3 regions of the Rhodoferax sp. EU05-FHT12H12 genome follow, and region 1 is predicted to be linked to each of the others. Evidence: predicted binding sites of a transcription regulator. Region 1 holds the regulator's gene; each other region holds the start of a gene.
The links. Region 1 encodes FNR, which switches genes on or off when oxygen is low (the NO sensors DNR and NnrR bind a similar motif). Its sites were predicted from a motif close to TTGATNNNNATCAA; they were not measured.
Positions count from the first base shown of each region.

Region 2: AC3WS7_RS10820 (ribonucleoside triphosphate reductase) is a predicted target of FNR. The motif match lies at 756-769, and genes of this name have one in related genera.
Region 3: AC3WS7_RS17295 (TraR/DksA family transcriptional regulator) is a predicted target of FNR. The motif match lies at 851-864, and genes of this name have one in related genera.

Region 1 is NZ_JBYTDI010000001.1:73,164-75,424, forward strand. Features, by position in the region: gene ccoG (cytochrome c oxidase accessory protein CcoG) at 1-391, shown strand, start outside; gene AC3WS7_RS00325 (FixH family protein) at 401-676, shown strand; gene AC3WS7_RS00330 (hypothetical protein) at 694-930, shown strand; gene fnr (fumarate/nitrate reduction transcriptional regulator Fnr) at 931-1,650, opposite strand; gene hemN (oxygen-independent coproporphyrinogen III oxidase) at 1,847-2,261, shown strand, end outside.
Region 2 is NZ_JBYTDI010000003.1:298,595-300,855, reverse strand. Features, by position in the region: gene AC3WS7_RS10825 (DUF4139 domain-containing protein) at 1-247, opposite strand, end outside; gene AC3WS7_RS10820 (ribonucleoside triphosphate reductase) at 845-2,261, shown strand, end outside.
Region 3 is NZ_JBYTDI010000007.1:84,012-86,272, reverse strand. Features, by position in the region: gene AC3WS7_RS17305 (YcnI family copper-binding membrane protein) at 1-293, opposite strand, end outside; gene AC3WS7_RS17300 (DUF2946 domain-containing protein) at 437-805, opposite strand; gene AC3WS7_RS17295 (TraR/DksA family transcriptional regulator) at 935-1,294, shown strand; gene AC3WS7_RS17290 (MarC family protein) at 1,354-1,959, shown strand; gene fghA (S-formylglutathione hydrolase) at 1,956-2,261, opposite strand, start outside.

The sequences.
Region 1 (2,261 bases):
CAGCGGCATTTTGTTGGCGGTGGTGGTGGCCATGCTGGCGAGTTTGGCGCTGCGCTCGCCGTTCAAGGTGGATGTGGTGCGTGACCGTGGCACGCTGGCGCGTATCGTGCAAGGCGGCAAGATCGAAAACGTATACCGCCTGCAGATCATGAATGCGACGGAGCAGGACCAGGACTTCCGCATTGGCGCCAGCGGGATAGAGGGCATCAGCATCCAGTTGGACAGCCCTACCGTTGCCATTGGTGCTACCCAGGCGCGCTGGGTCGCGGTCCGGGTGCAAGTGCCATATGAGGCCGTCCCCGCAGGCTCACACGCCATCCAATTTGAAGTGGCCGATGCGGAGCACAAGATGGCCGTGACCGAAAAATCGGTGTTTATCGTTCCCCGTTAAGGATTCACCATGGACTCTCCTTCTATCTCCTCCCAACCCTGGTGGCACTTTGGCCACGTCTGGTTGGTGTTGTCTGGCCCGGCCATTGTGGTGGTCGCCGGCTTCGTCACGCTGTACCTGGCCATGTCCGGTGCAGACCCGGTGGTGGACCAAAACTACTACCAAAAGGGCATTGAGATCAACCGTACGCTGGAAGGTGCCCCGGAGAGCCTGGCGCCCGCCATGCAAGCGCGTAACCACGCTGCGACGGGCGTCAAAGCGCCTGTGGCCCAGTCCAAACCCTGATTCCCAAGAGGCGCACCATGCCCAAAGTCAAATGGACAGCAATTGTGTGGCCTGCTTTTTTGACGGCGTGTTTGCTGGAGGTGTTGGTGTTCGCGTTTGTCGACCCGCATGAGTTGCACTGGCTGGGGCGGCCTGTGGAGTTCTCGCGCCAGGGTGTTTACACCGTGGCGTTCTTTGTGTTTTGGGTGATCGCGCTGGTCGCCAGTGGACTGGCAGCACTGCTGTGTCTCAGCCCTGCAGAGGTCAACGACTGATCAGTTGCAGACTTTAGGATTCACGATGTCTTTGAGGGCATCGGTGTTCAAGATGCGCACGTGACGCTGTTTCACTTCCACGATGCCGTCTTCCACAAACTTTGAAAAAGTGCGGCTGACGGTTTCGAGCTTGAGGCCGAGGTAGCTGCCAATTTCTTCGCGCGTCATGCGCAGTACCAACTCCGACTGCGAGAAGCCGCGTGCGTGCAACCGCTGCACCAGGTTCAACAGGAAGGCGGCCAGGCGCTCTTCGGCGCGCATGCTGCCCAGCAGCAGCATGACGCCGTTCTCCCGCACGATCTCGCGGCTCATGATCTTGTGCACGTGGCGCTGCAGTGCGTTCACTTCGCGTGACAGTTCTTCAATGCGCTCAAAGGGCATAACGCAGACTTCGGCGTCTTCCAGCGCCACGGCGTCGCAGGTGTGGTGATCGTTGACGATGCCGTCCAGACCAATTACTTCACCCGCCATCTGAAAGCCGGTGACCTGGTCACGCCCGTCCTCCGAGGCCACGCAGGTCTTGAAGAAGCCGGTGCGAATGGCGTAGAGGCTGGTAAAACGCTCGCCATTGCGGAAGAGGGTGCTACCCCGTTTGACTTTGCGGCGGCTGGCCACCACATCGTCAATCTTCTCCAGTTCGCTGGGGCTCAGACCCAGGGGCATGCAGAGTTCACGCAGGTTGCAGTTGGAGCAGGCGACCTTGATGGTGTGCGGGCTCAGGGGCGCGGTTGGTACGGGCGTGATGGCAATGTGCGCATGCGCCTCGCCTGGTTTGCCGGATGGAGTGCTTGGTTCAAACATGTGGTTCCCCTGATGCAAGTCAATTATCCGCCTTGGCACCCATCGCGGGCTTGATCTGTATCAATGTCCGCCGCGGGCGTTTGGGCGACATTTGTGATGCCAGTTTGGAGTATCCATGAACGCCGTCCTCGACACCCCGCCCATCTCTGAAAATTTGTTGACCCGTTTTGACGTTTCGGGGCCGCGCTACACCTCCTACCCGACGGCAGACCGCTTTGTCGAAGCCTTCACCGCGGATGACTATGCCCAGGCACTGGCCCAGCGCCGTAGCGGCGCCGCTGCCTTGGCGCTACCCTTGTCCCTGTATGTGCATATTCCCTTTTGCGAGTCGCTATGCTACTACTGCGCCTGCAACAAAATCATCACCAAGCACCATGACAAGGCAGCGACCTACCTGCGCTACCTGAGCCGCGAGGTGGACCTGCATACCGCGTGCATCGGTACCGGCCAGACCGTGAGCCAGTTGCACCTGGGTGGCGGCAGCCCCACCTTCTTGAGTGACGCCGAGTTGGGCGAGCTGATGGGCATGC
Region 2 (2,261 bases), on a different contig from region 1:
CGCTGCGCAGCAGCGCGGTTTCGGGACGCATGCGGGCGCTCACATCACGAAAAGCAAGCGCTGACTTGCCGCCACTGAGCGACACCCGGCGCTGGTCTTTCACCAAGGCCAGGTTGTCGTTGTAAATGGTGACGGCCACCTCTTGCTGGTCCGCCAGCGTGCTGCGCTGCTCGGTGGACTGGGCCAACGCGGACTGGGCCAGCACCGTGAGCGCAGCCAAAGCAAAGGGAGCGGAAATAGAGCGCATAGAGAAACTTTCTGCAAAAAGGTAGGCAACCGGCGCACCCCAAGTGCACCAGCGGCGGGGCCCATGCAGCATAGCCGCCTGCGCCCCGCCCCCACGCAACGTCCGGACACCACGCGGCGCCGACCCTGTTGCAGAGTGTTACGCAGCGTCACCTGGCAGCAACCATGATGCTATTTATTTGATAGCTGGTAGCGCAATAACCACGGTCTCCATAGGCATATTTGTGCTTCAGGACCGATCCATCAACCCGGCAGGCGGTGTGGCGACGTGTCGTGTCGCGCCTGGCAGGCGGCAGCAAAGGGGCGGCATCCAGGCGGCCTTGTTCCCATGCGGCCGCCGTCAACGTCCTGCGCAACGACTTGCAACCTGCACCCGCGGTCAACAGAGCAATCTGTGCGCGCGCGACAGCGTGTTGGAGCCTTCCCACCGCATGAACCTGGTATGGCACTTTGTGCCGATATCGGAAGACCCAAAACACCACAAAACCACCAGACACCCATGCGGACCTTTGTCTTAAATCAAACTACAGGTAGTGTCTCAAGGCTATCGTGCACACCATAGGTAGTGTTTACGATCAACAATCACGCTGGAGCCCCCTTGCACAATCCCCCTACTTCCTTACCGCGCTCGGTCATCAAGCGGGGCGGCCAAAGCGCAGCTTTTGACGCAGCCAAGATCCACTCGGCCTTGGTGCGTGCGGGTGCGGCAAGCGGCGAATTTGGTGACGACGAAGCAAGCTTGCTGTGCGCCCAGGTGGGCAAGGTGCTGATTCACCGCTTCCATGGGCTGGCGCCCGCCATTGAACAAATCCAGGACGTGGTGGAACACACCCTGATTGCCGCCAACCACTTGGCCACGGCGCGCACCTACATTGCCTACCGCGAGCGCCACGCCACCCTGCGTGCCGACCACCAGACATTGGTGAATGTAGAGTCGTCTATCAACGAATACCTCACGCGTGCCGACTGGCGCGTGAACGCCAACGCCAACCAGGGCTACTCGCTGGGCGGGCTGATCCTGAACGTGGCGGGCAAGGTCACGGCCAACTACTGGCTGTCGCACGTCTACACGCCCGAGATCGGCGAGGCGCACCGCAACGGCGACATCCACATCCACGACCTCGACATGCTCAGCGGCTACTGCGCGGGCTGGTCGCTGCGCACGCTGCTGCACGAGGGGCTGAATGGCGTGCCGGGCAAAGTGGAGTCGGGGCCGCCCAAACACATGAGCTCAGCCGTGGGGCAGATCGTGAACTTTCTGGGCACGCTGCAAAACGAGTGGGCGGGTGCGCAGGCGTTCTCGTCGTTCGACACCTACATGGCCCCGTTTGTGCGCATTGATGCCATGGACTACGCCGCCGTGCGCCAGTGCATCCAGGAGCTGGTCTACAACCTGAACGTGCCCTCGCGCTGGGGCACGCAGACGCCGTTCACCAACCTCACCTTCGATTGGACCTGCCCCGAGGACCTGCGCGAGCAGGTGCCCGTGATCGCTGGCAAAGAGATGCCCTTCGCGTACGGCGACCTGCAGGTGGAGATGGACCTCATCAACCGCGCCTACATCGATGTAATGACCACGGGCGACGCCAAGGGTCGCGTGTTCACCTTCCCCATCCCCACCTACAACATCACCAAGGATTTCCCGTGGGAGAGCGAGAACGCGCAGCTGCTGTTTGAGATGACGGCCAAGTACGGCCTGCCGTACTTCCAGAACTTCATCAACTCCGAGCTGGAGCCGAACATGGTGCGCTCCATGTGCTGCCGCCTGCAGCTCGATTTGCGAGAGTTGCTCAAGCGTGGCAACGGCCTGTTCGGCAGCGCCGAGCAGACCGGCAGCCTGGGTGTGGTCACGGTCAACTGCGCGCGCCTGGGGTATCTGTACCGCGGCGACGAGCCAGCCTTGCTGGCCGCACTGGACCGACTGCTGGAACTGGGCAAACAAAGCCTGGAGACCAAACGCAAGCTCATCCAGCGCCTGATGGACCAGGGCCTGTTCCCCTACACCAAGCGTTACC
Region 3 (2,261 bases), on a different contig from region 1:
ACGCCCTCCGTGAACTTTTTGCCGTGGGCCTCGTACGGTGTGGCCAGCTTGCCGACCTGGGTGCTCACGGTCCAGCCGGGCTTGACCATGGGCTGGGCGCCGTTAAAACCGTCGGGCAGGCTGACCTGGATAGCCGTCGTGGCCGCGCCATCACAGCCGTGCCCCACCCGCAGTACGGCCTTGTAGCCAGCGCCGGCCGCAGCCGCCGGGTCTTCCAGGGTTACATGGCCAAATGCAGCTGCAGCGCCCATGAATACTGCGCAGACAGCTATAGATTGAATAGCACTTTTCATTCTCAACTCCGAAACTGGCACGCCACAGCAGCGCTGAAGCAGCCTGGGAACACACCAAAAATTTACGAGAAAAAACAAGACAGGCCCACAAGGGGCCAGGAGACGCCGCATACGCGTCGGCCTGGAGAGGCCGACCGTGCGACTTAGACGCGCGCGGGAGGGGCGCGGGCGGAAGCCGGGTCCGCCGTGCGCCAAGTGATGTGGCGAGGGGGGCCGGTGCGCAACACATCGGTCACAGCCACCGACAGCACCAAGGCGTCAGCGCTGGCAGGTGGTACACCGACCGGCAAACACATCACACAGTCCAGGGTGTGCGCCATGGCAGCGGGCGCGCCGCTGTCCGCAGCATCGGCCGCCACCAGCTTGACGCTGCCACCGGCACTGCACACCAGCGAAAGCGCCTGGGGATTGACCACCGGCGCCGCCACCGCGACCCCGACGGCCAAGACAAAACACGCCAACATCCAACGGATGAGGGCGCGTGATTGGCGCAGGGATTGCAGGCTGAACATGGCGGGAATTATGGCCCAAGACACACCGCGCGACGAACAGCAGGCTTGATTCGCATCAAAGACGCACGCCGCCGGCAGGCGGACCATGGAGGCTGAAAACACCCCTTCGGGCGTTTCACGAAAGATGCCATGACCACCCTCGACACCCAGTCTCTTGAAGCCACACTGACCCACAAACGCAGCGGTTTGCTGGCCCAACTCGCGGCCCTGCGCGGCGGCGCCCCCAGCCGCGCCGAAGCGTCCGAGGCCCACTTTGCGCACCGCGAGGACTCCCAGGCCCAGACGGCCACCGAGCGGGACCTGGAATTTGCACTGGACGACCACGAAAGCACCGAACTGCGCCGCGTGAACGCAGCCCTGCAGCGCCTGGCCAATGGCAGCTACGGCCTGTGCGCCGACTGCGGCGTGGCCATTGCCCCGGCACGCCTGCAAGCGGCACCGGAAGCCGAGCGCTGCGTCCCCTGCCAGGAGGCGCTGGAACGCACCTGAACTGCTATTCTCCGGGGCACTGAGAACCTTGCTGCCCACAAGGCAGCCCTGCCCCCATGATGAACTACACCTTTGTCTCCGCCACCATCCTGCTGATCCTGATCACCGATCCGATTGGCAACATCCCGATCTTTGCGAATGCGCTCAAACACGTGGCGCCCGAGCGGCGGGCCAAGGTCATCCTGCGCGAGATCCTGATTGCGTTTGCGCTGCTCTTGACCTTCATGTTTGTGGGCGAGAGCTTCTTGCGTGTGATGAACCTCAGCGAGCTGTCGCTGCAAATCGGCGGCGGCGTGATCCTGTTTTTGATCGCCCTGCGCATGGTGTTTCCGCCGGCGGCCGCCACCGAGGGCGAAATCATGACCGAACCGCTGATCGTGCCGCTGGCGATTCCGGCCGTGGCCGGCCCGTCGGCACTGGCCACGGTGCTGCTGCTGGTGTCGCAGCAGCCGGACCGGCGCATGGAATGGATTGGTGCGCTGTGTGTGACCATGCTGGTCAGCGCCGTGGTGCTGGTATCGGCCGAGCGCATCCAGCGCATCATCGGCGACCGCCTGGTGGTGGCCGCCGAGCGCCTGATGGGCCTGGTGCTGGTGTCGGTGGCGATCGAGATGATGCTGCGCGGGGTGAAGACCTTTGCCGTGCAGCTCTCAGCCGCCACTTAAGGTAACAGGCCCAGCCCCTGCGCATGGTGGCGCAGGTGGTCTTCCATGAAGGTGCTGATGAAGTAGTAGCCGTGGTCGTAACCCGCGTGGCGGCGCAGCGTGAGCGGCTGGCCGGCGGTGGCGCAGGCGGCTTCAAACAGATGCGGGTGCAACTGCACTTCGAGAAACTTGTCCGCCAAGCCCTGGTCCACCAAGATGCCCTGCACCAACAGCGGCGTGCTGCGCCGGCCCATCAGGGCCGAGGCATCGTGCGCAACCCAGGCCTCACGGTCCTCGCCCAGGTAGCCCGCAAACGCCTTGTG